2 regions of the Vannielia sp. ABF1_015 genome follow, and region 2 is predicted to be linked to the other one. Evidence: riboswitches for the same ligand, from Rfam matches in the RefSeq annotation. Region 2 holds a riboswitch; the other holds the start of a gene.
What was found. A riboswitch is a leader RNA that binds a small molecule or an ion and turns the genes downstream of it on or off. The one in region 2 is predicted to bind thiamine pyrophosphate.

Region 1: linked by a shared signal. The riboswitch ahead of ACXAG6_RS01995 (thiamine ABC transporter substrate-binding protein) and the one ahead of ACXAG6_RS04115 (YkoF family thiamine/hydroxymethylpyrimidine-binding protein) in region 2 are both predicted to bind thiamine pyrophosphate.

The regions. Positions count from the first base shown of each region.
Region 1 is NZ_JBSWXT010000001.1:385,974-400,221, forward strand. It holds gene ACXAG6_RS01955 (substrate-binding domain-containing protein) at 1-543, shown strand, start outside; gene ACXAG6_RS01960 (ABC transporter permease) at 636-1,697, shown strand; gene ACXAG6_RS01965 (ATP-binding cassette domain-containing protein) at 1,697-2,467, shown strand; gene ACXAG6_RS01970 (nucleoside/nucleotide kinase family protein) at 2,464-3,099, shown strand; gene ACXAG6_RS01975 (DMT family transporter) at 3,208-4,086, shown strand; gene ACXAG6_RS01980 (glutathione S-transferase family protein) at 4,116-4,715, opposite strand; gene aroC (chorismate synthase) at 4,806-5,909, opposite strand; gene ACXAG6_RS01990 (hypothetical protein) at 6,295-7,074, opposite strand; TPP riboswitch at 7,196-7,307, shown strand; gene ACXAG6_RS01995 (thiamine ABC transporter substrate-binding protein) at 7,346-8,323, shown strand; gene ACXAG6_RS02000 (ABC transporter permease family protein) at 8,299-9,846, shown strand; gene thiQ (thiamine ABC transporter ATP-binding protein) at 9,833-10,525, shown strand; gene ACXAG6_RS02010 (cytochrome c1) at 10,651-11,481, opposite strand; gene petB (cytochrome b) at 11,500-12,828, opposite strand; gene petA (ubiquinol-cytochrome c reductase iron-sulfur subunit) at 12,843-13,403, opposite strand; gene ACXAG6_RS02025 (outer membrane protein) at 13,701-14,248, shown strand, end outside.
Region 2 is NZ_JBSWXT010000001.1:789,897-804,144, reverse strand. It holds gene recR (recombination mediator RecR) at 1-112, shown strand, start outside; gene ACXAG6_RS04180 (DUF4453 domain-containing protein) at 109-699, opposite strand; gene ACXAG6_RS04175 (DUF1013 domain-containing protein) at 749-1,504, opposite strand; gene ACXAG6_RS04170 (ribonuclease T2 family protein) at 1,635-2,270, shown strand; gene ACXAG6_RS04165 (SpoIIAA family protein) at 2,402-2,830, opposite strand; tRNA gene ACXAG6_RS04160 (tRNA-Arg) at 2,948-3,024, shown strand; gene ACXAG6_RS04155 (dihydrodipicolinate synthase family protein) at 3,304-4,200, shown strand; gene ACXAG6_RS04150 (GntR family transcriptional regulator) at 4,202-4,858, shown strand; gene dctP (TRAP transporter substrate-binding protein DctP) at 4,936-5,895, shown strand; gene ACXAG6_RS04140 (TRAP transporter small permease) at 5,947-6,507, shown strand; gene ACXAG6_RS04135 (TRAP transporter large permease) at 6,504-7,799, shown strand; gene ACXAG6_RS04130 (ABC transporter substrate-binding protein) at 7,987-8,964, opposite strand; gene ACXAG6_RS04125 (ABC transporter ATP-binding protein) at 8,961-9,713, opposite strand; gene ACXAG6_RS04120 (ABC transporter permease) at 9,706-10,467, opposite strand; gene ACXAG6_RS04115 (YkoF family thiamine/hydroxymethylpyrimidine-binding protein) at 10,510-11,121, opposite strand; TPP riboswitch at 11,114-11,219, opposite strand; gene panB (3-methyl-2-oxobutanoate hydroxymethyltransferase) at 11,440-12,267, shown strand; gene panC (pantoate--beta-alanine ligase) at 12,264-13,109, shown strand; gene ACXAG6_RS04100 (cobalamin-binding protein) at 13,134-13,904, opposite strand; gene ACXAG6_RS04095 (ABC transporter ATP-binding protein) at 13,908-14,248, opposite strand, start outside.

The DNA.
Region 1 (14,248 bases), 400 kb from region 2:
GACCTCGCCGTCAGCCAGCCCACCGTGGGCGTGCTGCGCGACCAGGGCTTCCTGCAGGGCTTCGGCATCGAGCTGGGTGACCCGAACAAGTGGGGCGACGAAGAAGACCCGCGCATCGTCGGCAATGACGTGACCGCCGGTAACGAAGAAGGTGGCCGCAAGGCGATGGAGAACCTTCTGGCGACCGACCCCGAGATCAACGTGGTTTACACCATCAACGAGCCCGCCGCTGCCGGTGCCTATGAGGCGCTCAAGTCGATTGGCCGCGAAAACGACGTGCTGATCGTTTCTGTTGACGGCGGCTGCCCCGGTGTGGCCAACGTGAAAGACGGTGTGATTGGTGCCACCTCGCAGCAATACCCGCTGCTGATGGCCTCCAAGGGCATCGAAGCCATCGTCGCCTTCGCCAAGGACGGCACCAAGCCGGCCAACACGCCCGGCAAGGACTTCTTTGACACCGGCGTTGCGCTGATCACCGACAAGCCCGCCGAGGGCGTCGAGAGCATTGGCACCGACGAAGGCACCGAGCTCTGCTGGGGCTGACCCGGCACACAGCCGACTGAGCCACGAACGGGGCGGGCACGTCCGCCCTGTTCAAACCGGCAGGCGCAAGAGCCTGCCTCCCGGGGGGACACATGTCACAATCTGATAATTACGAGGCCTCTGCCTCCAGCGCACCCAGCGAAGTTGCGTCTTTCGACGGGCACAACAAGAGCCTGATCGACCGGCTTCAGCACCAGTTGCACACCACGCCGGCGCTTGTGCCGCTCATCGTGCTCGTGCTGTCGATCATCGTTTTCGGCCTCACGCTTGGCGCAAGGTTCTTTTCTCCCTTCGCCCTCACGCTGATCCTGCAACAGGTGCAGATCGTCGGCATCGTGGCCGCCGCGCAGAGCATTGTTATCCTCACAGCGGGCATCGACCTGAGCGTGGGTGCCATTGCGGTGATCTCCTCGGTCATCATGGGGCAGTTCACCTTTCGCTACGGCGTTCCGGTTGGCCTCTCCATCGTCGCTGGCCTCACCCTCGGCACCGCCATCGGCGCGTTGAACGGCTGGCTGGTGGCGCGGGTCAAGCTGCCGCCCTTCATCGTGACGCTCGGCATGTGGCAGATCGTGCTGGCAGCCAACTTCCTCTATTCCGCCAACGAAACCATCCGCAGCCAGGATATTGCCGAGGCGGCCCCCCTGCTTCAGCTGATGGGTGCCAAGTTCAGCGTGGGCGGCGCGGTGTTTACCGTTGGCGTGGTCTTTATGCTGATCCTCGTGCTGATCCTCGCCTATGTGCTGCGCCACACCGCTTGGGGCAGGCATGTTTATGCCGTGGGCGATGACCCGGATGCGGCGGAGCTTTCGGGCGTGAACGTGCGGCGCACGCTGATCTCGGTCTATGCGCTCGCGGGCCTCATCTGCGCCTTCGCCGGATGGGCACTGATTGGCCGGATCGGCTCTGTTTCACCGACCTCGGGCCAGCTTTTGAACATCGAGAGCATCACCGCCGTGGTGATCGGGGGCATCTCGCTCTTCGGCGGGCGCGGCTCGATCCTTGGCACGCTCTTCGGAGCCCTGATCGTAGGCGTCTTCACCCTCGGGCTGCGGCTCGCCGGGGCCGACGCGCAGTGGACCTACCTGCTTATCGGCACTCTCATCATCGGCGCAGTGGCCGTCGACCAGTGGATCAGAAAGGTGGCAGCCTGATGGAACCCATTCTCAAAGGCCGCGGCCTCACCAAGCGCTATGGCCGCGTGACCGCGCTCGACAATTGCGACTTCGATCTGATGCCGGGCGAGATCCTCGCCGTCATTGGCGACAACGGGGCAGGCAAGAGCTCTCTCATCAAGGCGGTCTCGGGGGCGGTGATCCCCGATGCAGGCACGGTGACGCTGGAGGGCAAAGAGGTAAACTTCTCGTCGCCGATCGACGCGCGGGAGGCGGGCATCGAAACCGTCTATCAGACGCTCGCCATGTCACCCGCCCTGTCGATTGCCGACAACATGTTCATGGGCCGCGAAATCCGCCGCCCCGGCTGGCGCGGCAAGCTTCTGCGCCAGCTTGACCGGCCCACGATGGAACGGATGGCCCGCGAAAAGCTCACCGAGCTTGGGCTGATGACGATCCAGAACATCAATCAGGCGGTGGAAACCCTTTCGGGCGGCCAGCGTCAGGGTGTGGCCGTGGCCCGCGCTGCGGCCTTCGGCTCCAAGGTCATCATCCTCGATGAGCCCACCGCCGCGCTGGGTGTAAAGGAAAGCCGTCGCGTGCTGGAGCTGATCCAAGACGTGAAGTCGCGCGGCATCCCGATCATCCTGATCAGCCACAACATGCCCCATGTCTTTGAGGTGGCAGACCGTATCCACGTGCACCGGCTAGGCCGCAGGCTCTGCGTGATCGACCCGCGTGATTACACCATGTCAGACGCGGTGGCCTTCATGACCGGCGCAAAAGAGGCCCCCGCGGAAGCAGCATGACACGCACCCTCGCGTCATTGCCCGCGTTGCAAGAGGCCGTTCTGGCCACCCCCAAGGCGGGCCGGCGCAGGGTGGTCGCCCTTGCGGGCGCACCCGCCAGTGGAAAATCGACGCTGGCCGACGCGCTTTGCGCCTCGCTGAAAGAGGCCGGGGAGCGCGCGCAGGTGGTGCCGATGGATGGCTTCCACCTGCACAACCCGATCCTCGTAGAGCGCGGGCTGCTTGCGCGGAAGGGCGCGCCGGAAACCTTTGATGCGCCCGGCTTCCTGCACCTCGTCCGGCGATTGCGCGATGAGGCGGAGGTGGCCTTTCCGCTCTTTGATCGCGCACGGGACATTGCGATTGCCGGGGCGGGGCTTGTGGATGAGGCCTGCGATACGGTGATTGTGGAGGGCAACTACCTGCTGTTTGACAGGCCGGTTTGGCGAGACCTCCGCCCGCAATGGGATTTGGCCGTGGTGATCGACGTCGAACTCGCCACGCTGCGCGAACGGCTGGTTGCCCGCTGGCACGATTATGGCCTCTCCGGCCCCGAAGCGACCGCGCGGGCAGAGGGCAACGACCTTGCCAATGCGCAACTGGTCGCAGAGGCCATGCTGCCTGCCGACGTCACCGTAACAGCACGCGGATAGCCAGACGCGGCCGGGAGATGGCCGAAAATCCTTGCCGCCGTCATGCAATTCGGCTGGACCCTCCTGCGCTCCGGGGGTAGCCCGGATGTGTGATTGCAGGAGGGACCAGTGGACATTCGAGCAATTTTGATGGGGCTTTCATTCGCCTTCATCTGGTCATCCGCCTTCACCTCGGCGCGGATCATCGTCACCTCGGCCCCGCCGCTCGCCGTCTCTTCCGTCCGGTTCTTTCTGGCAGGCTGCATTGCGCTGCTGATTGCGCGGGCGCTCGGCCAGAGCTTTAGCCTGACGCGCGGCCAATGGCGGGCGACGGTGATCTTCGGGATTTGCCAGAACGCGCTCTACCTCGGCCTCAACTTTATTGCGATGCAATGGGTGGAGGCGAGCTTTGCCGCCATCATCGCCTCTTCGATGCCGCTTCTGGTGGGCCTCATCGGCTGGGTGGCTCTGGGTGACAGGCTGCCCCGCATGGGGGTGCTCGGCCTCGTCATGGGCTTTGGCGGCGTGCTGCTGATCATGGGCGCGCGGCTGGAGGCGGGGGTGAGCCTTCCGGGGGTGGCGCTTTGCGTCACGGCGGCCTGCGCGCTGGCAGTGGCCACATTGGCGCTGCGCGGCGCGAGCGGAGGCGGGGGCAACCTCATGGTGGTCGTCGGCTACCAGATGCTGATTGGCGGCGCATGCCTCGTGGTGCCCTCGGTGCTGGTTGAAACGTGGGCATACACACCCAGCACGGGGCTGACGTTGGCGTTCATCTACACCGTCTTCGTGCCCGGCCTGCTGGCCACGTGGATCTGGTTCAAGCTGGTCGGCAGGATCGGCGCGGTAAAGGCAGCCACCTTCCACTTTCTCAACCCGTTCTTCGGCGTGCTGGTGGCGTGGATCTTCTTGGATGAGCACATCGGGCCGCTGGATATTGCAGGCGTCGCGGTGATCGCTGTGGGCATCTTGCTGGTGCAACTGGCCAAACAGAAGAGGGTAGAGGCGTAAGGCGGGCCAGCGCCCGCCCTACGCTTTTCTCAGGCGTTGTCGCGGGCAGCCACGGCCTGCACCGCAGGGCGCGCCACCACACGGTCAAACCATGCTTCGATGGCGGGCCGCTTGGGCAACCAGTCGCGGTTCCACTGGTAGGGCGAGGCCATGATGAGATCGGCAGCGGAAAAGCCGCTTTCGAGCAGGTAGTCCCGCCCATCGAGCGCCGCTTCGAGCCTTGCGATCATGGCCGGCATGTCGCGATAGGTGGTCACCCAAATCGGATTGTCGGCCACCTCGCAGACCATGCCCATGATAAGCGGCTCTGCCACGCCCGCGTAATAGGACAGCCACATCAGAAAGGCTCCACGATCCGGGTGGCCGGGCGGCACGGCGGTTGGGGCCTCGGGGAAGAGCTCGGACAGCAGGGCGAGGATGGCCGCGCGTTCGGTGATGAGGCTGCCATTCACCTCAAGCGCGGGCACCTTGCTCTCGGGGTGAGGGTTGGCCGCGTCAGGGCCGCCGGTGCCATCCTGCCGGGGAACGGTGACGATTTTCGTCTCTATCTCTGCGGAAAGGCCCATTTCTTCGATCGCTATGGCAACCGTGCTGCTGCGCGAATTCGGGGCGTGGTAAAACTTGATCATCGAGAGTCTCCTTTTGCTGAAGGCACCATAGCAGCCCTCCCCTGACAGGGTGGTGTCAGGAGGGGTGGCAGGGGCCCCGTCAGGAGGTGATCAGCCAATTTTGCCGGGCAAACCTTCGCCCACCTGCCCGCGATGCAGCAGGATGTGATCGAGAAGCACGCAGGCCATCATCGCCTCGCCCACGGGCACGGCGCGGATGCCGACGCAGGGATCGTGCCGGCCCTTGGTGATGATCTCGGTCTCTTCACCCGCCTTGTTGATCGTCTTGCGAGGCTTGAGGATGGAGGAGGTTGGCTTGACGGCGAAGCGCACCACAAGGTCCTGCCCGGTGGAGATGCCGCCGAGGATGCCGCCCGCGTGGTTGGAGGAATAGACCGGCCCACCCTGGCTCATGGCGATCTCGTCGGCGTTGGCCTCGCCGGTGAGGCGGGCGGCGGCGAAACCGTCCCCGATCTCGACACCTTTGACGGCGTTGATGCTCATCATGGCGGCGGCAAGGTCGGTATCCAGCTTGCCGTAGACTGGGGCGCCGAGGCCCGCCGGGGCGCCGCTGGCGACCACCTCGATGACCGCGCCCACCGAGTTGCCAGACTTGCGCAACTCGTCGAGATAACCGGCCCAGTCTTCGGCGGCCTGCGCGTCGGGCGTCCAGAAGGGGTTGTTATCGATCTCGGCCATGTCGTAGCGGGCCGGGTCGGCTGCGCGCTCGCCCATGCTCACCATGAAACCCTTGATCGAGAGGCCCGGCACCAGCTTGGCCAAGGCATTACGCGCCAGCCCGCCTGCGGCCACCCGCGCGGCGGTTTCACGCGCCGAGGAGCGCCCGCCGCCGCGATAGTCTCTGATTCCGTACTTCTGCCAATAGGTGATGTCGGCATGGCCGGGGCGAAACTTTTCGGCGATGTCGCCATAGTCCTTGGAGCGCTGGTCGGTGTTGCGGATCATCAGTTGCACCGGGGTGCCTGTGGTGACGCCCTCGAACACGCCCGAGAGGATCTCGACCTCGTCGGCCTCGCGGCGCTGGGTGGTATACTTGTTTTGCCCCGGCTTGCGCTTGTCGAGCCAGACCTGGATCTGCTCTGCCGTGACCGGAATGCCGGGAGGACAGCCATCGACTGTGCATCCCAAAGCGGGTCCGTGGCTTTCGCCCCAGGTGGTGACGCGGAAGAGGTGGCCGAAGGTGTTGAGGCTCATGTGCGCGGGCTCCTTTGGTCGCAAGGAGTTATCCGCTGCGTCGCGCCCTGCCAAGGAGAATCAAATCGGCAGAAGCTCGGGACATACGATGATGACTGCGCCACCGCCCAGCTCTTTCAGAGGCCCCCGGTGGCACTGGGGGAATCCCGAGCTCCTGCCGATTCAGTTCAGCAACGAGTCCCCGGTAACCAAAAGGGGGCGATCGTAACCACACTGGTCTTAGCGAGGCGCTTGGAGCGCCTTCGTTATGTCATTGGACATACCACCAAATCCGCCACCCATGTTGCCCGATCAGCGACAATCGCCACAGAAGGCCCAAAATGTTGCAAAAGGGTGACGTTAGGTTAAGGAAGGTTAACTAACGGTTAACGCGACATAAAATAGATCAAGGCAACGGCAGGTTGTGGATGACCGCGCGCCGGGAGGAGAACACCGGCAGCTCAGAGCGGCCCTGCGTAAGCGGGATCGTGAGGCCGACAGAAACCCAGTTTTCGCGCTCATCCAGCAAATCAAAGTGGTGCTGCCCGACGGCAACCGAGAGCAAAGCCGCACGACCCGAGGCGCCGGCAGCGGGCAGATCAAGCCATGTGTCGAGCCCGAAGGCGAGGTGGTAAAAGTCTTGGTCTCCACCGGCCATGTTCAGCGTGTCTTTTGAAAACGCCCCATAGCCAGAGAACCGCCCCTGCCCGATGTAGCTCACCCGTAGGCCCCGGTTGGTGGCATAGCCATCCACGCCCAGTGCACCGCCACGGGTTTCGCCAAAATACAGCTCCGCACCAAAGCCCGACGGCAGGCGCACCGCGGCTTCCCCGCCAATGGCAAAGGCAGCGCCCCCTTCGGATTGAGAGCCGAGCCACAGGTAAGGGCCAACCGAGAACCCATCGCCAAGCGGGCGTGTGGTGAGGTGAAAGAGCGCCTGTGCGGTGCTCAGGTCAGCCTCCCCCGCGCGGGCGGTGGACAGGGCAAGATCAATCCCGAGGTCAGCCCAGCCAAGCCCGTAGTCGGCGTGCGCCGTGCCCAATAGCCGGTTGTATTGCTCCCCCCTAGGGAAGCCGCCAGTTTCCAACGACACCCCGGCAAAGCGAAAGCCGTTCGCCTCCTCTGCGTGGGCCGACAATGGCAAGGCAAACGCAAAGGCAACAACTGTGGTGAGGCGGCGTAGCATGGCGGAAGTCTCCGTTGATCAGGCCCACAACATTAGGGCGGTCGCTTAAGAAGGAAACGGACAGCCGCGCTTATTCCACAAGCGTGACCTGCTTGCCATCGCCCGGTGCGGCCCTATGGTGTGCCGCACCTCGGGGTGCCCTTGCAGAAGGGCTGAGATGTGGCCATGCGCGCCATGAACCCGCTGAACCTGAACCGGCTAAAACCGGCGGAGGGAAGGTTTCGAGATACCTCGATTGCCCGCTCCGCCCGCATGCAATGGAGGATGACCCATGAAAGCCCCCCTCATCGCCGCGGGATTTGCCCTTGTCGCCAGCACGGCGGCAGCGGAAACCCTGACGGTCTACGCGCCCGATTACTTTGCCAGCGAATGGGGGCCCGGCCCCGCGATCAAGCAGGCCTTCGAGGCCGAGTGCGGCTGCGAGTTGCAGTTTGTGACCGGCGACGTGCTGCCACGCATCCTGCTGGAAGGCGACCGATCGGAGGCCGATGTGGCCATCGGCCTGAGCCAGGATGAAATGGCCCGCGCCGCCGAATCAGGCCTGTTTGCACCGCACGGGCAAGATGTTTCGTCCCTGACCATGCCGGTGAACTGGGAAGATCAAACCTTCCTCCCCTTCGACTGGAGCCACCTTGCCTTCATCTATGACAGCACCCGGATGGAAACCCCGCCCGCGAGCTTCGAGGCGATGCTGGAAATGGCTGATGACACCCGGATCGTGATTCAGGACCCGCGCGCCTCTGCCGCCGGGCTGGCGCTGGTGATGTGGGTGCAGGCGCTTTACGGCGAAGAGGCCGGGGCGGCATGGGAGCGGCTTGCTCCCAAGATCCTCACCGTCACCAAGGGCTGGAGCGAGGCCTATGGGATGTTCACCGAGGGCGAGGCCGACATGGTGCTGAGCTACACCACCTCGCCGGCCTATCACATCGTTGCCGAGGGCGACGAAACCAAGCAGGCGGCGATCTTCGAGGAAGGAAACTACCTTTACGTCGAACTCGCCGCCAAGCTGGCGGGCACCGACCAGCCCGAACTGGCACAGAGCTTTATGGATTTTATCCTCAGTGACGGGTTCCAGACGGCCATTCCGGAGGGCAACTGGAGCTTTCCAGCCAAGCTGGATGAGGCCAAATGGCCCGAGGCCTTCCGCAACCTTCCGGTGCCCGACAAGGTGCTCTACGTCGATGCCGCAACGGCAGAGGCGATGAAGGCGGATGCGATAGAAACATGGCGGCAAGGGCTCAGCCAATAACCCGATGGCTCGCAGGGGCCGCGGCGGCGCTTGTGCTGGCGGTGACGCTGGGCACGCTCGCCGCCGTGGCGTGGCGGGCCGAGGACTTTGCCGCCGTCGGCCCGGCGGCGCGGGATGCGCTGTGGTTCACGCTATGGCAGGCCGTGGTTTCGGCCAGCCTGAGCGTGATTCTGGCGGTGCCGGTCGCGCGGGCACTTGCGCGGCGGCGGTTTTTCGGGCGCGGGGCAGTCATCACCTTGATGGGCGCGCCCTTTATTCTGCCCACAATCGTCGCCGTGCTGGGCCTCGTCGCCGTCTTCGGGCGTTCCGGCGTGGTCAACGTGGCGCTCCGGGCGCTCGGCCTGCCCGAGGTCAGCCCATATGGCCCGCAGGGGGTGATTCTGGCGCATGTCTTCTTCAACCTGCCGCTGGCGGTGCGTCTTGTGTTGCAGGGTTGGCTCGCGATCCCGGCGGAGCGGTTTCGGCTGGCGGCCTCGCTTGGCATGGGCGCGGGGCCGATCCAGCGGGGCATTGAGTGGCCGATGCTGCGGGGCGTGCTGCCCGGCGCGTGGCTGCTGATCTTTGCGCTCTGCCTCACCAGCTTTGCCGTGGCGCTGGCGCTCGGCGGCGGGCCGCGCGCAACCACCGTGGAACTGGCGATCTATCAGGCGTTTCGCTTCGACTATTCGCTTGGCGCGGCCTCGGTGCTGGGGCTGGTGCAATTTGCCCTCGCGGGCGCGGCGGCGGCGCTGGCATGGGGGCTGGCGCGGCCTACGGTGTTTGCAGGCGGCCTTGGCGGCGTGGTGCGGCGCTGGGACGGGGGCGGATGGCTGCGCTGGCAAGACGGGCTGGTTGTGGTGCTCGCCGCCCTCTTCCTGCTTGCGCCGCTGGTAGCGGTGGCCCTGCGCGGCGTGCCGGGGCTGGCGGAGATGCCTTGGGCCGTCTGGCAGGCCGCCGGGCGCTCTGTGGCGGTGGCGCTGGGCTCGGCGGCGCTCTGCCTTGCGTTGGCCCTGCCGATGGCGCTGGCGGCGCGACGCGGGCTCTGGGTGCAGCTCGTCGGCGTCCTGCCCATCGCCGCTTCGCCGCTGGTGATCGGCACTGGCCTCTTCATCCTCTGCTATCGCTGGATTCGCCCCGACGAGATCGCGCTGGTGGTTACAGCGCTTGTCAACGCGGTGCTCGCCCTCCCCTTTGCCCTCGCCGCGCTGGTGCCCGCCGTGCGGGAGATGCGCGCCGGGTCAGGACGGCTGGCCGAGAGCCTCGGCATGACCGGTTTGGCACGGCTGCGGCTGGTGACGCTCCCCACCCTGCGCCGCCCGATCGGCTTTGCCCTCGGCCTCGCCGCCGCGCTTTCGATGGGAGACCTCGGGGTGATCGCGCTCTTTGCCGATGGCGACACCGCCACGCTGCCCTTGCAACTCTACCGCCTGATGGCCGCCTACCGGATAGATCAGGCCGCGGGCGCGGCGTTGCTGCTGCTGGCACTCTCGCTGGGGCTGTTCTGGGGATTCGACAGGGGAGGGCGGGCCAATGCTGGCGCTTGAGGGGCTGCGGCTGGAACAGGGCAACTTCGCGCTTCAGGCGGATTGGACGGTGGAGGCCGGCGCCCGGGTGGCGGTGATCGGCCCGTCGGGCGCGGGCAAATCGACCCTGCTGATGGGCATCGCCGGTTTCGTGGAGCCTGCGCGCGGGCGGGTGGTTTGGGACGGAACCGACATTAGCGGGCTGGCACCGGGCGCGCGACCCGTGTCGGTGCTGTTTCAGGAAGAAAACCTCTTTGGGCACCTGAGTGTGGAGCAAAACGTGGGGCTGGGGCTGCGCCCCGACCTGCGGCTCGCGTCTGGTGACCGGGCGCGCGTGGATGCGGCGCTGGAGCGGGTCGGGCTGGCAGGCATGGGCGCGCGGCTGCCACGTGAGCTGAGCGGCGGGCAGAGGAGCCGGGTGGCGCTGGCGCGGGTGCTGCTGCGCCAAAGGCCGGTGCTGCTGCTCGATGAACCCTTCGCGGCGCTCGGCCCCGCGCTGAAGCGCGAGATGCTGGCGCTTGTGCGCGAGATCGCAAAGGAGAGCGGCGCGGCGGTGCTGATGGTCACCCATGACCCGGAAGATGCGCGCGCCTTTGCCGGGCAAACGGTGGTGGTGGCCGAAGGCCGGGCCGAGGCACCTGTGGCGACAGGCCCGTTGCTGGACGATCCGCCCGAGGGGCTCAGGGCCTACCTAGGGTAGCTCTTCGCGGCCCCCGGCCCCTCATCGCCCCTGCGAAGACGCCTCGAAGGGCGGATGAGCATGCCCCGAAACGAAAAAGGCGCGAACCGTGAGGTCCGCGCCTTTTGTCATTCTGTCGCCTGCGCTCAGGCCTTGGCGTTCAGCGCCTTGGCCCTCGCCTTATGCGGGGCCCAGAGGCGCTTGTTGGTGAGGTAGAGCAGCACCGAGAGGAAGATGAGGAAGCCAACGATCAGGAAGCCTGTTTCCTTGCGCTGCATCATCTTGGGCTCGGCAGCCCACATCAGGAAGGCGGCAACATCCATTGCTTCGTGGTGCAGGTCATTGCTGTGGCCGTCGTCAAATTCCACATCTTCGCCCACCAGCGGCGGGGCCATCGAGATCCAGCCGCCGGGGAAGGCGGTGTTCTCGTAGAAGACCGAGCCGTATTCCTCTTTCTCCTCGCCGGTGTAGCCGGTGAGCAGGGAGGCGATGTATTCGGCGCCGCCCATGCCCTTGAAGAGCTGGTTCATACCGGTGCCATAGGGTCCGTGGAAGCCTGCGCGGGCCTTCGCCATCAGGCTGAGGTCGGGCGCGCCGGCGGTGGTGACCGCCGGGAAGTTGTCCGCCGGGGTGGGGGTGCGGAACTCGCCCAGCTCGGCATCGTAGAAGTCGCGGTTGGCGTCTTCGTCGAGGATGACGATCTGCGAGGCGTAGGCGCGCACCTGATCTTCGGAGTAGCCCAGCCCGCCCCCTTCGGCCATCGACCGGAAGGAGACATACTTGAGGCCGTGACAGCCCGAGCAGACCTCGGTGTAGATCTTCAGGCCGCGTTGCAGCTGGTTCTGATCATACTTGCCGAAGGGGCCTTCGAAGGAGAAGGCATAGTCTTCGATGTGGCCCTCGCCCCCCGCCGCAAGGGCGGAGGTGGCCGGCATGGCCAGTGCGAGCAGGGCGGTGAGTGCGAGTTTGCGGATCATGTCTCTCTCTCCGTCCTCTTATTCGGCCGGCGTGGCCGGTTTGGCCTTGCCGTAATGGGCGTTGAAGTCGTCTTCGATCGTGGCCGGACGCGGCAGCGGTTTCTCGATCACGCCCAGCAGCGGCAGGATCACCAGGAAGTAGGCGAACCAATAGGCCGAGGCCACCAGCGAGAAGCTGGAGTAGGGCTCTTCTGCCGGCATGGCACCGAGCCACATCAGCACAACGAAGTCGATCACCAGCAGCAGGAACCACCACTTGAACATCGGGCGATAGCGGCCCGAGCGCACCGAGGAGGTATCAAGCCAGGGTGCCAGCGCCATCACCGCGATTGCGCCGAACATCGCCAGCACGCCGAAGAACTTGGCGTCGATGATGCCGAAGCTGATCCACTCGGCGAACATCACCACCCAGACGTCGGAGGTGAAGGCCCGCAGGATCGCGTAGAACGGCAGGAAGTACCACTCAGGCACGATGTGTGCCGGCGTCGAGAGCGCGTTGGCCTCGATGTAGTTGTCAGGGTGGCCGAGGTAGTTGGGCATGAAGGCCACAACCGCGAAGAACACCGCGAGGATCACCGCGAGAGCGAAGAGATCCTTGATCACGAAGTAGGGCCAGAACGGCAGGGTATCGGCCTCGGCCTCTTCCTTGCTCGCGGTCCGCACCGCAACCCCGGTGGGGTTGTTGTTGCCGGTGGTGTGGAAGGCCCAGATGTGCACCGCCACCAGCGCCGCGATGACCATCGGAAGCAGGTAGTGCAGCGAGAAGAAGCGGTTCAGCGTGGCGTTGTCCACCGCAGGGCCGCCGAGCAGCCAAGTCTGGATGCTTTCGCCGACGAAGGGGATCGCGCCGAAGAGACCGGTGATCACCGTGGCCCCCCAGAACGACATCTGACCCCAAGGCAGCACGTAGCCCATGAAAGCCGTGCCCATCATCGCGAGGTAGATCAGCATGCCAACGATCCACGTCACCTCGCGCGGGGCCTTGTAGGAGCCGTAGAAGAGGCCACGGAAGATGTGGATGTAGACTGCGAAGAAGAACAGCGAAGCGCCGTTCATGTGGGTGTAGCGGATGAAGTAGCCGCCGTTCACATCGCGCATGATGTGCTCGATGGAGGCAAAGGCATAGTCGACGTGGGGCGTGTAGTGCATCACCAGAACGACGCCGGTGGCGATCATCAGCACAAGGCAAAAGGTGAGGACGATGCCCCAGATCCACCACCAGTTCAGGTTCTTGGGGGTGGGGATCATCAGGGTGTCATAGGCGAGCCCGACGATGGGCAGGCGCGAGTGAAGCCACTTCTCGATACCGGTCTTGGGTTCGTAGTGGTCGTGCGGAATACCGGACATCTGCGTTCCCTCCCTTAACCGAGCTGAATGGTTGTTTCGTCGACAAATTCCGCGACCGGAACTGGCAGGTTCTCTGGCGCGGGGCCTTTACGGATGCGGCCAGACGTATCGTAGTGCGAGCCGTGGCAGGGGCAGAACCAGCCGCCAAACTCACCGGCACCGTCACCCAGCGGCACACAGCCGAGGTGGGTACAGACGCCCATCATCACCAGCCATTCGCCGTTCTCGTCGAGCGAGCGGTTCTCGTCGGTGGCGGGCAGGCCGGGCTTGTTTTCGTTCCGGTCGATCGGGTCGACCAGATCGGCCATCGCAACGGCGCGGGCCTCTTCGATCTCTTCAGCGGTGCGGCGGCGGATGAACACCGGCTTGCCGAGCCACTTCACGGTGAGCTGGGTGCCCACTTCGACACCGCTCACATCGACGCGAATCGAGCTGAGCGCCCGCACATCGGCAGAGGGGTTCATCTGGTTGATGAGACCCCATGCAGCACCGCCGGCAACGACGGCACCCGCCGCTCCGGTTGCATAATAGATGAAATCCCGGCGTGTACCTTCGGGCTCGTGAGTGTCCGACACGGGTTGTTCTCCTTCTCACCGGCCCGGCGCGTAAGCGGGCCATGACGCGGCATGACAAGGGCGTGAGCCCAGCCATTTCGCGCGGTTATTAGCTGCCTGCATCGCGCCAGTCCAGCGGACATTCCCGCACAGTTGCGGCCAAGTGACGCAAAAAACGCGCGGAGGCCGGAAAAAGGGCAGCAAAGCATCACATCGCACCCTGCGTCACCGGCGCGGCTGTAAATCGGCCCGTGCCGTGCTAGGTGAGCTTACAGACACATGACGACCACATGACGACCCCTCGGAGCAAAGCCTTCCATGCGTATTCCCGCCCTTCCTCGCCTCGCTGCAGCACTCACCCTCGCCCTGGCCGCTCTTCTGCCCGCCGCACGGCCGGCTGCGGCGGAGATGGAGCTGAGCTTCTACACCGGCTACCAGACCGCCCCGCACAGCCGGGTGGAGGGCAATGACGGCACCTCCGATTTCTCGTTCCTGTCGGAATGGGAAGGCCGCCCCTTCGAGGCACCGCCCTACTACGGCATCCGGGCTACGTGGTGGCGCAGCGCCAACCTTGGCTTCGGGGCCGAATTTACCCACACCAAGGTCTATGCCACCGATGAGACCCGCGACGACAACGGCTTTGACCGGCTGGAGCTGACCGACGGGCTCAACATCATCACCGCCAACGTGCTCTACCGCTGGCCCGGCCAGTGGGCCTCTGGCAAGCTGACCCCCTATGTGGGCGCGGGCCTCGGCATTGCGGTGCCGCATGTGGATATCACGCCCACCGGCGGCGCAAAGACCTTCGAATACCAGTTTACCGGCCCCGCCGCGCGCTGGATGGCCGGGGCCTCCTACGCGTTCAA
Region 2 (14,248 bases):
CATGGGCGTAACAATCACTTCACTGGCCCAAGGCGTGCCCGTGGGCGGTGAGCTGGATTACCTTGACGACGGCACCATCGGCGCAGCGCTCCGGGCGCGCAAATCGCTTTAGCCCGCAAGGCCTTCGCACTGCTCCGGACCCCACTCCAGCGCCGACCACCCGGCCTTTTTGAGCATGCCGTTATCGAAGACTTGCACGTATTCCCAAACCTGCCCCTCTGCCTGCTCCACCTCATGCGAAAACAGCAAAACGTCCCCGGGTGACAGCTGAAAAAGTGTTTCCGCCGAGAGGCTTGTGCCACTGCGCAGCCCCACCGGCCCGCCCTTCCAACCGATACACCCCGACTCGCCCACTCCACGGATTGGCAGCACCGAAAGGCGGCGGCGGATGTCGAGATCAGGAATGTCGAGGCTGGTGCGGCTGGAGTCGACAACACAGCCCTCTTCCGCTGCCTTGACCCGCGCCAAACGGGCTTTGTGGGCTTCTGTCAGATCGGGGGATTTGGTGGTGCATCCCTCGTTGCCGAACACGGCCTGCCCAAGCGGCGACCCAAAGCAATAACCCGCCTCGTGGAAAATCGCATTGCGGGTAAACCAATGCTCATCGCATGTGCCGTCACCGGCGAGTGCGGGGCTGGCGAGGAGGGCAAGAAAGGCAGCGAGGCGCATGGCAAAGAAAATCCCGGCGAGTGAGGTCACTGCCGGGATCGTCAATCTTTGTGGCCTTCAAATCAAGACCAGAGCGTGCTCAGGGCTGCTCGTCGTCGGAGCCGCTCTCATCATCGGGGAGGTTGAAGAAGCTGTCGGCGTCGAGCACCTCCTCCTCCTTCTTCTCCTCTTCCTCTTCGGTGCCGGAGAGGGTGAAGGTTTCCAGCCCGGAAATGGCGGAGGGGATCTTGGGCTCGGGCTCGGCGGTCAGGCTCTGCTCGGTGGAGAGCAGCTTGCGGCGCTCATCGTCCGACATCGCCTCGCCTTCGCGGGCCTTCTTGGCGGCGGCTTTCTGCACGGCGGCGTCCAGCTCGGTCTGCTTGCAGAGGCCCAGCGCAACCGGGTCAATCGGTTGAATATTCGAGATATTCCAGTGCGTGCGCTCGCGGATCGCCTGAATGGTCGGCTTGGTCGTGCCCACAAGTTTGCCGATCTGGCCGTCGGTCAGCTCGGGGTGGAACTTGACCAGCCAGAGGATCGACGCGGGGCGATCCTGACGCTTGGACAGGGGCGTATAACGCGGGCCACGGCGCTTTTCTTCGCCGACAGCGGCTTGGTTGAACTTGAGCTTCAACTTGCGACCGGCGTCCTTTTCGGCGGCGTCGATCTCATCTTGGGTGAGCTGGTTGTTCGCGATCGGGTCAAAGCCCTTCACACCGGCGGCCACGTCACCATCGGCGATGCCCTGAACCTCAAGCTCGTGGAGCCCGCAGAAATCGGCTATCTGCTTGAAACTCAACGTCGTATTATCAACCAGCCAGACAGCGGTGGCTTTTGCCATGAGCGGTTTGTTCATTGCTAGAAACTCCTTGAGCACGACTTTCCCGACGCCGGAAAGGCGACCCCGGGTTTTGGCGGGGTGAGTTCACATTGTCGGGGAACTTGGGGGGCTATATAGGGAAAATTGGCGAGGAAAGGAAGGGCAAATGCGGGCTTGGATTGCGGCGATACTGGTTGGCCTGACGGGGCCTGCATGGGCCGAGGGGGAGCCTGCGGGGGCGTTTGATTACTACGTGATGAGCCTGTCGTGGTCGCCCAACTGGTGTGCTCTGGAGGGGGATGCCAAGGGCTCGCCACAGTGCGACAGAGGCCGGGGTTTCGGCTGGGTGCTGCACGGGCTCTGGCCGCAGAACGAGCGCGGCTGGCCAAGCTATTGCCGCACCGGCGCGCGCGACCCGAGCCGCGCACAAACCGCTGAAATGGCTGACATAATGGGCACCTCCGGCCTTGCGTGGTATCAGTGGAAAAAGCACGGCCGCTGCGCCGGGCTCTCGGCCACAGACTACTTTACCACAGCCCGCGCGGCCTATGGCAGCGTGACCCGGCCCGAGGTGCTGCGACAGCTGAAAGACCCGATCACCCTGCCCGCTTCGGTCATCGAAGAGGCATGGCTGCGTGACAACCCAGACCTGCACGCCGATATGCTCACCGTGACCTGCAAGGCGGGGCGTATTCAGGAGGTGCGGATCTGCCTGACAAAGGATTTGGAGCCGCGCGAATGCGGGGTGGATGTGTCACGCGATTGCCGGATGCGGGACGCGGGATTCGAGCCAATTCGCTGAGTGGTTAACGGGCCATGCCACCCCAAAAAGAGGGGGGCAACAACCCATGCACATCCTATGCACAATCCATGTTTACGATTTTGCGCGTCGGATCGCCGGGGCAATCGTTAACACCGCGTGCGACGGGTTGGTCAGATGGGGAAGGAATCGCCCATGGGCGGGTCGGCCTGGGCTTCGGCGGACGCGTCCGGCTCGCTGATCCAGGCTTTTGCCGCCCCGCGCTTGGCCAACGGAAAGGTTCGCACGGGCGCTTTGATGAGCGGGGCGAAGAGGTGCACCGATTTGGCGACCCAACCGGCATCGGTGACAACGGCGATGCGGGAGAAGTCATGCAGATGGCTCATGCCGAGCCGGGCATCGCTCATCGCGGCCCCTGCGGTGAACCCTTCGAAGGTTTCGTCGAGAATGTAGAGCAGGCGGATGTGCGCGTGGCGGCGTAGCCGATGCTCGACCTCGGGGCGCAGCACCGTCTCGTAGGCCTCGGCGTTTATTGTGCCAGAGCCCTTCACGGCGAGCACCTCGGTCGGGAAGTCGGGGAGAATAGAGAAACCATTGGTCATGTCGCTCTCCTTTCATGAGATCAACGCGCGGCACGCTGCCCGGTTTCTGCTGCCGCAAGAAAACCCGCGCGATCCCCCTTGCATTGCCCGGGAGGGCCGGTTAGATGACGGCTCCACGCGCTGGTAGCTCAGTTGGATAGAGTACTTGACTACGAATCAAGGGGTCGGGGGTTCGAATCCTCCCCAGCGCGCCACTTCCCTCCACTATAATCGTTCCGTGGTGGCCCTGTAGCCCGTGCGGGCGACTTGTGGCCTTTGGAATCCCAATTTTCTTGGTGTTTGATCCTTCGGTTTGGCCGTGCGGTCCCTTGTCAGGCTTGGCAGAACGCATTGCGGGACGAGTTCGTCACGGGCCTGCCGCTACGATGTTTCCCGCAGAGACAAGGATACATAAATCGCCGGATTCGCGCGCTCGGCTGAGTCTGGCTCTAGGCGCTCACAACTAACATGTCAGTTGTGGATGTAGTGATGACCTGTTAGTTCTCCCCCAAGGACGAGGAGAATCTCAACTGGAACACTTTGGCATCTCGGTTGCCCTGCTGACGCCTTTCACTGCGGAGGGTGCTATCGACACCACGCAGCTTGGTCAGCACGCACGGCACCTTTTGGATCGCGGGGCGCGGGGCGTCACGCTGTTTGGCACTACGGGAGAAGGCGCTTCGGTGGGCCTTTCGGAACGGTCCGCCGGGATCGACGCCCTTCTGCAGCACGGCTGCCCGGCTGAAGCGATCACGCTTGGTATTTGCGCGACGTCCATCGCCGATGCGCTGGAGCAGATCACGCAGGGCACGCGCCGGGGCGTTCAGACGTTTCTGCTGCTACCGCCCTTCTACTTCAAGGGATGCAGTGACGACGGGTTGTTTGCTTGGCATGTCGAGCTGTTCGCGCGGGCCGACCCGGGCGCCCGCTTCATCCTCTATCACATCCCGCAGGTTTCTGGCGTTGGCCTCTCGGTCGATCTTGTGCGGCGGCTGGCCGACCATGCGCCCGAGCGGGTGCAGGCGATCAAGGACAGTTCGGGAGACTGGGAGAATGCCAAGGCGCTGATCGCGCTGGGCACGGTGACGGTTCTTGTCGGGGATGAACGGCTGCTACACCGCGCCGTGGCGCTTGGGGCCGGTGGCTCGATTTGCGGGATGGCCAACCTCTATCCCGAGCGGATGACGCGCATTGTAGAGACCGCCACCGAAGACCCGGAGCTGAGCGCCGAAGTCTCGCGCATTGTAGCGAAGCCGGTCATCCCTGCGCTGAAGGCGGTTATTGCCGCGCGCAGTGGGAACGCCGCATGGGAGCGGATGCGCGCGCCCTTCGCCCCGCTCAGCGCGGCCGAGCGCGCGGAGCTTCCCATGCAAGAGAAAGCCGAGGCCTGACATGGGCGAACCGGCGGCCCGGCAGCGCGATCACGCCTATTCGAGCTTTACCGACAAGCTCCTGTCGCGTGATATCCAGCCGGGTCAGTTCGTGTCGCAGCGCGAGTTGGTCGAGTTGACGGGCATGCCGCTTGGCGCCATTCGCGAAATGATCCCGCGGCTTGAGGCCGATGGCCTGATCCGCACCTCGCCGAAACGCGGGTTGCAGATCCTGTCGATCGACCTCGACCTGATCCGCAACGCATTTCAGCTGCGCCGGATCATCGAGGGAGAGGCTTTTGCGAGCTTCTGCCGGACCGCGCAGGATGACGACCTGGCACGCATCGCACGCGCGCATGCGGATATGCGGGAGCAAGCGGCACGCGGCGTGACGCCGGACGTGCTGGAGCGCGCGCAGCGGATGGACTGGGCCTTTCACGACCACGTGGTCGATCATATGCAGAACCGCATCGTTTCGGACATTTACCGGGTAAACTCGATCAAGATCCGCCTGATCCGAAACGAGAATACACGGATGCTGCCCGAGCTCGTGGTTTCGGTGATGGACGAACACATGCCCATCGTCGAAGCTCTGATTGCCCGGGACGAGGCGGCGACGGTTGCGGCCATTCAGGCGCATATCAACAGCGCAAGGAGCCGCGCGCTGGAATTTGAATAACACCTAGGGCCAAGGCCCGACCAACAAGTGGAGGAGGAAACATGACACTCATTGGAAAGAAAGGCGCACTGGCGCTGATGACGGCCGCGATGCTGGCCGGACCAGCCGCGGCGCAGGACAAGGTGACGTTGCGGATGTCGACCCCGGCATCTGAAACCGACCAACGCTCTGTTGCGCTGGCCGAAGTCTTTGGCCCGGCGGTCGCCGACTTCGCCTCGTATGAGCCGCATTACAACGCGTCGCTCATCGCGCAGGGCTCCGAGCTGGAGGCCATCGCATCGGGCGACTTGGAAATGTCGATCGCGTCGGCGCAGGAGCTGGCCCAGTTCTTCCCCGAGTTCTCGATCTTTGCCACCGGCTATGTGCATCAGGATGCGGCGCATCAGGTTGCTGTTTTCAACGACTCGCTGATGGACCCGTTCAAGCAGAAGGTTGAAGACGAGCTTGGCGTGAAGCTGCTGAGCGTGATGTATCTGGGCCGTCGGCACGTGAACCTGCGGCAATGCCGCGACGAGGTGGACGTGAAAACGCCGGAAGACCTGAACGGGATCAACCTGCGGATGCCGGGCACGGATGCGTGGCAGTTTCTCGGAAAGGCGCTTGGTGCAAACCCGACGCCGATGTCTTTCACCGAGGTCTACACCGCGCTTCAGACCGGCTCTGTCGACGGGCAGGACAACCCGCTGCCGACGGTCGTGGACGCCAAGTTTTACGAGGTGACCTGCCAGATCGCGCTGACGTCGCACCTTGTGGACCTGAACTACGTGGCCTTCTCCAAGGAAGTCTGGGACGGCCTGACCGCCGAACAGCAGGACGCCGTGCAAAAAGCGGCGGATGAAGCCGCTGAATCGGGACGCCAGAACCAGCTTGCGAAGGAAGAAGAGCTTGTTTCGTTCCTCCGCGAGAACGGGCTTGAGATTTACGAACCCGACCTTGCGGCCTTCCGCTCGCATGTTCAGGCGCAGTACCAAGGCACCGAGTTTGCGGCCGCCTGGCCCGAAGGCGTGCTGGACCAGATCAACGCCCTCGGCAACTGATCGACAGCCGGGCGGCTCACGGGCCGCCCGGCCATCAGGGATTTTTGAACAATGATGCAGACCGTTCACGTCATCAGGCGCGGCGCCGAGGTTTTTGTCGGCGTGCTCATGGCCTGCATGTTTCTGACATTCATCCTGCAAATCACCATTCGCTACACCGCGCGGCTTTCATGGATTGCGGAGGCCGTGCCCCTGCTTGATCCAAGCCACTACGGCTGGACGCTGGAGTTTTGCCTTCTGCTGTGGATCTGGATCATCTTCGCCGGCGGTGCCTTTGTGGTGCGCGACGAGGACCACGTGACCTTTGACATGATCTCCGGCCACGTCCGGCCCGGCATTCGCCGCTGGTTCATCATCATCGGCGGGTTGGCCATTGCGATTGGTCTTGCGGCCTCAATCCTGCCGACGTGGGACAAGTTTTACATCTTGCGGCTGAAGAAGACGGCCACGCTCTCGGGCCTCTTCGGCGACTGGATCCGGATGCGTGATGTCTACTCGGTTTACATGTTGTTTCTGGTAGTGGTCTCGCTGCGCTCCGCCTGGGAAGTCTGGCAAGCGATCCGAGGCCGCGCACCTGCGTCCGCCGAGGGCACGACGGGGCCGATCGAATGAGCGGCGCTTTCCTTCTGTGCCTTGGCACGATCTTCGTGATCGCCGGGATCGGGCGGCCGATTGCGCTGGCCATTCTGCTTGGCTCCATCGTCTACATGGTGGCGATCGGGCAAGACATCGGGCTGGCCGGCAAGGTGCTGATGGATGGGCTCTACAACAGCTTTATTCTGCTGGCCGTGCCGCTCTTCATCGTGGCCGCCAACATCATGAACGCGGGCACCATCAGCGACCGTCTGCTGGGCTTCTGCGTTGCGATGGTGGGGCGGTTCCGGGGCGGTTTGGGGCACGTCAACGTGGTGGCCTCGCTGATCTTCTCGGGCATGTCGGGCTCAGCCGTGGCGGATGCGGCAGGGATCGGGAAGATCATCATCTCGATGATGACGCGGTCGGGCCAATACACCCGTGGCTACGCGGCTGCGATCACGGCGGCATCGGCCACCATCGGCCCGATCATTCCGCCCTCGATCCCGATGGTGCTCTACGCGCTGGTTTCAAACACCTCGATTGGCTACCTCTTTCTTGGCGGCATCGTGCCCGGGCTTTTCATGGGTCTCGTGCTGATGGGCATGAACACCATGATCTCGCACCGGCGCGGCTTTGCGCTTGAGGAGCCTGTGCCGCTGTCGGAGCTACCCAAGCGCACGCTGACGGCCTTCCCTGCCCTGCTGATGCCGGCGATCCTGCTTTATGGCATTTACGGTGGCGTCACCACGCCGACCGAGGCTGCCGCCATTGCCGCCTTCTACGCCCTCGTGCTGGCCGCGCTGTTTTACCGGGCACTGAGCTTTCGGGCGCTGAGCAGCATCCTTGTGGAAAGCGCCCGCTCTTCTGCTGCCGTGGGCCTTGTGATCGGCGGCGCGCTGATCCTGAACTACGTGGTTGCCTCCGAGAACATCCCCACCCTGCTGGCGCAAAAGCTCGTTGGCCTCGACGTGCATCCGCTGGTCTTCCTCCTCGGGGTCAACATCCTGCTGCTGCTGCTCGGCTGCGTGCTGGATGCGACCACGATCATCTTGGTGATCATCCCGCTCTTCCTGCCAACCTGCCGCGAGCTAGGCATCGACCTTGTGCACTTTGGCGTGGTTGCCGTGGTGAACTGCATGGTGGGGCTGATCACGCCGCCCTATGGTGTGCTGCTGTTTGTCATCAACGCGGTCACGCGCATCCCGCTGGCGGAGATCATCCGCGAGATCTGGCTGTTCCTCTTTGCCCTGATCGCGGCGCTCGCGCTCATGATCCTGTTCCCCGGGATCGTTCTGTGGCTGCCACGGGTCTTTGGCTACGAAGGCTAAGGCGCGAGAGATGGCCTGCCGTTTAGCGGAGCCCGCACTGACCTAGAATGTAGGGCGGGCGCTCCCTTCCGATCCGGAAAGGAGGCTGGCTAAACGGCAGGTCCTGGCCCCGGTGCGCACCCCACATAGGCAGAGGGGCGCCCTTGCTCTGAGGACGCTCGGCAGAGCCAAGGGTGCGCAGCATGCCTCAGTTGGTTCTCCAGCTTTGATCGACCCAGTCTGACACATCGCCGGGCCATTGCAGCGGGGCGCCGCTCTGATCCTTGAGAACTCCGCTGTCGTAGAGGAATTGGGCCATTGTGTTGAGGCGGGTCAGGTCGATCTGGCCGACCGGGGTGGTGCCGTCGGTGAGGTAGGCGCCCTCGTCGATGACGCGCATGGAACCGCGCACGAGGTCTTCGTTGGGAAAGTCACCGGCGTCGATCAGGATACTGGCGGCCTCCTGTGGGTGCTCGGCGGCCCAAGCGTAGCCCTTTTGGGTTGCCGTCATGAAGGCTTTGACCCGTTCGGGGGCGGCGGCCAGCGTTTCTGTGCGGGTGCCGATGTAGCCGCCCTGCGGCTCGGGCACGCCGTAGTCGTTGTAGACGAAATGCGATTGGTCGCGGCCCAGAAGCTCGCTGTTCACCCCTTCCCATGTTGCGACTTCGAGGGTGAAATCCACCGCGCCCGAGGCCAGCGCCTCATAGGCGCCGGTGCCCAGCGTCACGGTATCGTAGTTTGGGGTGCCGCCGTCATTTTCGATCATGGTCGAGATGAGCGCGTCTTCCCATGCGCTGCCGAAGCCTGCGTAGGTTTTGCCTTCGAGGTCGGCGGGGCGGGTGATTGCGCTGTTGTCGGAATTATAGACAAGCCGCCCCGCCTCGCGCTGCATGGTGACCCAAAGCCCGGTGATCTCTGCGCCGCCCGCCTTGGTGCTCATGAAGCCGAGGGCTGTCATATAGGCAAAATCCACTGCTCCGGCGGCAAGCAGCGCGGTTGAGGCGCTGTCGGAGTAAGGCAGGATATCCACCTCAAGCCCGGCCTCCTCGTAAAAGCCCTTTTCCCGGGCGACGATCAGGCCGATGTGGTTGGTGTTCAGCGTCCAGTCGAGCGCGATGCTCACCTCTTCGGCAGTTGCCATTTGCGCGGCAAGACATGCGGCCAAGCTGAGTGATGCGAGTTTCATGGTGTTTCCTCAAGTAGCATGGATTTGAGCGTCGCGCGGACGTCAGCCAAGGCGGCTTCTGTCCGCTCGGCGCGGGGGGTGGTGATGGGTATGTCGCCGATGATGCGCCCCGGCCCGCCCGCCATGACGAGCACGCGATCGGCGATCTGGGTGGCTTCGAACAGGTCGTGCGTGACCATCAGAACGGTGCGCGGATCTTCGGCGAGGCGCGCCATGAGCCAGCCCTGCATCCGCAGCCGGGTGACCGCATCGAGCGCCGAAAATGGCTCGTCCAGCAGCAGCAGGCGGGCGTCCTGCACCATGGTGCGCAGAAAGGCCGCGCGCTGGCGCATCCCGCCTGAGAGCTGGTCGGGAAAGCTGTGCTCATGGCCCTGAAGCCCGAAGGCGGGGAAGAGAGCGCGCACCCTGTCTCGCGCCGTTGCCTTGGAGGTGCCGCGAATCTCCAGCCCGAGGCTGGCGTTTTCGAGGATCGTGAGCCACGGAAACAGCGTGTCTTGCTGGGGTTGATAGGCGATGGCGCTGTGGGGGAGTGACAGCGCGGCGCCGTCCAGCAAGACGCGGCCTCCGGGGGGCAGTTCGGCTGTCAGCTCGGGGGCCAGCACCCCGGCGAGCCATTTCAGCACGGAGCTTTTGCCGCAGCCGGAAGGGCCGATCAGGCAGGTGAGCCGCCCTGTGGCGAGGTGCAGCGACAGATCGCTGACCAGAGGCACCTCTTCGGCCCGGATCTTCAGCCCCTTCACCTCAAGCATGGGACGCCCTCCGATACCGGCGCCTGGTGGCCCGGTCGACAAGCTGGATCAGGGCAAGGAGGGTAAGGGTCAGCAGGGCCGAAACGGTGACGGCGGAGAGCACGAGGTCTGCGCGGAAGTTGTTTTTGGCGGTCAGGATGTAAATGCCCAGCCCCTGCCGCGCGCCCGCGTATTCGGCAAAGATCGTCGCAACGATGGCATAGGTTGCCGAGATCCTGAGGCCGGAAAAGAAATGCCCACGGGCGGAGGGGAGCGTGGCGCGCCGGAACACCTGCCAGCGGCCCGCGCCCATGGACACCAGCTGATCATGAAAGGCACGCGGCAGGGTGGCGTAACCGGCCATCAGGCTGACCACCATGGGAAAGAAGGTTACGAGGATGACCAGCAGGACCTTGGGCAGCAGGCCGAACCCGAACCACAGCACCATCAGCGGCGCGATGGCGACGATGGGCACGGTTTGGCTGGCGATGAGCAGCGGCATCATCCCCCGCCTCAGCCACCCGGCAAAATGCAGCGCTATGGACATGGTGAACGCGAAGGCGACCGAGAGGCCGAAGCCGATGGCGGCAACCTTGATTGTTGCGAAGGCATGGCGGGCGATTTCGCCCTGCTCAACCCGCAGGCCGCGCAGCACGTCGCTTGGCGCGGGCAGCACCAGAGGCGAGACGCCGGTGAAGGCCACATAGCCCTCCCACCCGCCGAGGAAGGCGGCGGCCAGCAGGGCGGCCGGAAAGATATGTTGCCGAAACATCATGCGTGACCGAGCACGGGGGCGAGGCCCCGTGGCTTGAAGGTGTCAGCGCAGGCTTGGGCTGTTGGCCGAGGCGGTCAGGTCGATGGTGACATGCCCCTCTGCCGGACCGAACCGCAGGAAGGCCTGCCGCAAGGTCTCGAACACCGCGCCGGCATCACCGCGCAGCCGCGTGCAGAAGTTCTTTGTCTTGAAGAAAGTGCCGCTCTCTCTCAGGAAGTCGATGCAGCCGTAGATCTCATCCATATGCGCATCGCTGCCCATCACGTAGAGCGAGAACTGAACGTCGATCTCGACACCCGCGGTGGGCGCGCTGCCGACGGCCTGCGCGGCAAGCTGCTTGCGGTCTGCGAGGCTCTCACCCTGCGCGCGCTCCAGCACCTCGCAGCGGCAGGTCGCATCATCCGGCTCGCCCGGGCAACCGCGCGAGAGGGTGACATGCATGGTCACATGCTCCGGGCGCATGGCCGCAGCGGCAAAGAGATCGCGGATCGCGCCGAACAGCGGCTCGGGCGGGCCGACCATGAGAGTCGACATGTCGTCTGTCTCGATCCTGAGGTCGGATTTGTATGGGGTAAGGGCGGTGAGCCCGGTGGTGATGACATCCACGAAATCGGACGTCATCGGATAAAGTGACACTTGCGCGCCTATGAACATGCTAGCACCTCGCTCCGCTGGTATTATCCAGATCAGCTGTGAAAGGGTTCGCGCGGTCGCGCATCTCAGCCCCGAAAGGAGCACCCCTGGTTATGTGCGGGCAAACTGGGTCAGGCGGTGTGGGATGTCAACCGGCTGTAACCGGGACGCTGAGGCTGGCGCCTCGGGGGCGATCACCCATTCGGCCTGCAGGTTGGCGCTTGGGCGAGGATTCTGAAATGGCAACATTGCGCCCCGGGTGCGCAATATTATTGCGCCGCTGTTGCGCCATCGGTGCAGACAGGCTATCGGCTTTCGCCACGCCACCGAAGGAACGTCATGAGCCAGAACGCCCCGCAAAAATCCATCAGCGCCAGCGACATTCTTGCCCGTAAGGGGGGCGTGCCGCTGGTGTGCCTGACGGCCTATACCACCCCTGTGGCCCAGCTTGCCGATGCCGAATGCGACCTTGTGTTGGTGGGGGACAGCGTAGGCATGGTGCTGCACGGCCTGCCCTCGACGCTGCAGGTGACGATGGAGATGATGGTGCTGCACGGCAAGGCGGTGGCACGCGGGTTGCGGCGGGCGTTGATGGTCGTTGACCTGCCCTTTGGCAGCTACGAGGAAAGCCCGGAGCAGGCCTTCGGGAACGCCGCGCGGCTGATGGCCGAGACCGGGGCCGGGGCGGTGAAGCTGGAGGGCGGGCAGCATATGGCCGCGACGATCCGCTTTCTGGTGGAGCGCGGCGTGCCGGTCATGGCCCACATCGGGCTGACGCCGCAGGGGGTGAATGCCTTGGGCGGCTACCGGGTGCAGGGGCGAGGGGCTGATGCGGAGCGCATTCGCGCCGACGCCCGCGCGGTTGCCGAGGCCGGAGCGTTCTCGGTGGTGCTGGAAAAGGTGCCCGCCGCGCTGGCTGATAAGATCACCGCCGAGGTGCCCATCCCCACCGTGGGTATTGGTGCCTCTGCGGGCTGTGATGGCCAGATCCTGGTGATCGACGACATGCTGGGCCTGTTCGACGCCTTCAAACCGAAGTTCGTGAAGCGATACGCGCATCTGGCCGAAGATGCTGCCGGGGCGATCCGGGCCTATGCCGAGGAGGTGCGAGACCGGGCATTTCCGGGGCCTGAGCATGTGTTTGGCGACGGAGAGAGCGCGAAATGAAGATCCTGCGCCGAAAGGCTGATCTGCGGGCCGTGACCCGCAGCTGGCGGAGCGCTGGGGAGACAATCGGCGTGGTGCCGACGATGGGCGCGCTTCATGCGGGCCACCTCAGCCTTGTGGAGGCGGCCTGTGCCCGTGCCGACCGGGTGATCGTGACGCTCTTCGTGAACCCGCGCCAGTTCAACAGCCCCGAAGACCTTGCCAAGTATCCCCGCACCGAGGAGAGCGATGCGGAAAAGCTCGCGCCTTTCGCGGTGGATGTGCTCTACGTTCCCGAGCCGGAAGAGATTTACCCGGAGGGCTTTGCCACGACCGTCTCGGTTGCCGGAGTCAGCGAGGGCCTTTGCGGCGCGTCCCGCCCCGGCCATTTCGACGGGGTGGCAACGGTGGTGACCAAGCTGCTGCTGCAGAGCGATGCGGATTTCGCCTTTTTTGGCGAGAAGGACTATCAGCAGCTTCAGGTGGTGCGGCGGTTGGCGGTTGATCTCGATATTCCGGTTGAGATCGTTGGCTGCCCGACCGTGCGGGAGGCGGATGGCCTTGCCATGTCGTCCCGCAACCAACGCCTTGGCCCGAAGGGCCGCGCGGCGGCACCGGCGATGCGCGAGGCGCTGGAAGAGGCGGCCCATGCGCTTGTTGGCGGCGCGTCAGCCGAGGGCGCGCTCGACATCGCCCGGCAGGCTTTGACTGCCGCCGGTTACGAGCAGATTGACTACCTCGAATTGCGAGCCGACCCGGGCCTTTTGCCGGTGAGCACGCTTGATGGCCCGGCACGGCTTTTTGCCGCTGCATGGATTGATGGCGTTCGGCTGATCGACAACCTCCCGGTGGCCGCTGCATAGCGCCGCCTGCGCCTCACGCCTGCCCTAGGTGAGCGCCTTCAGGATGGCATCGAGCCCGTCTGTCAGGGCGGCGGGGCCGGGCTGGAGGATGATGGGCGATTTGATCTCGTGGATGCGCTGGTTGGCAACGGCGGGGATGTTTTGCCAGCCGGGGCGGGAGGTTATGCGCTCGGGGCGGACCTTCTTGCCGCACCATGAGGCGAGGATCACATCGGGGGCGGCCTCGATCACCTGATCGGGGGTGATGATGCGGTTTTTGGCGGCCTGTTCGCGGGCGAGGTGGGCGAAGCTGTCGGTGGCGCCGGTGGCCTCGATCAGTTCGGAGACCCAGCCGATGCCGGAGATCATCGGCTCGTCCCATTCTTCGAAATAGATCTTGAGGCCCTTGGCGGGGGCGTCAGCGCGCAGGGTGGAAAGCCGGGCGCGGTAGCTGCTCGTCAAAGCCTTCGCCTTTTCCTCGCAAGCCGTCAGGGCGCCGAGGGTTTCGATCATGTCGAAGATGCCGGAAAGGCCGCGCTGGTTGAAGCCGTAGACAGCCACGCCCTCGCGCAAGAGGGCGGCGGCGATATCGGCCTGAAGGTCGGAGAAGGTGAGCACGAGGTCGGGGCGCAGGGCCATGACCTTGGGGATATCGGCGGAGGTGAAGGCCGACACGCGGGGCTTTTGCTGGCGCACGCCGGGCGGGCGGACGGCATAGCCAGAGACGCCGACAATGCGGTCTTGCTGGCCGAGGAGGTAGAGGGTTTCGACGGTTTCCTCGGTGAGGCAGACGATACGTTCTGGCGGGAAGGGCATGGGCTAGGTCAGGCCTGTGGGTTGGAACAGGGGGCCGTGGTCGGTGAAGATGAAGCTGCCGGTGATCTGGAAGACATCGGCCAGCAGATCGGCGGTGAGCACCTGCTCGGGCGGGCCATCGGCGGCGATGCGCCCCCCGTGCAGCACCACGAGCCGGGTGCAATGGCGGGCGGCGAGGGAGAGATCGTGCAGGGCGGCCACCACGGCGCGACCCTCGGCGGCGAGGCGGGCGAAGAGCTGCATGGTGGCGATCTGAGCCGCCGGGTCGAGCCCGGCGATGGGCTCATCGGCCAGCAGCAGCGGGGTTTGCTGTGCCAGAGTGCGGGCGATCAGGGCGCGGGCCT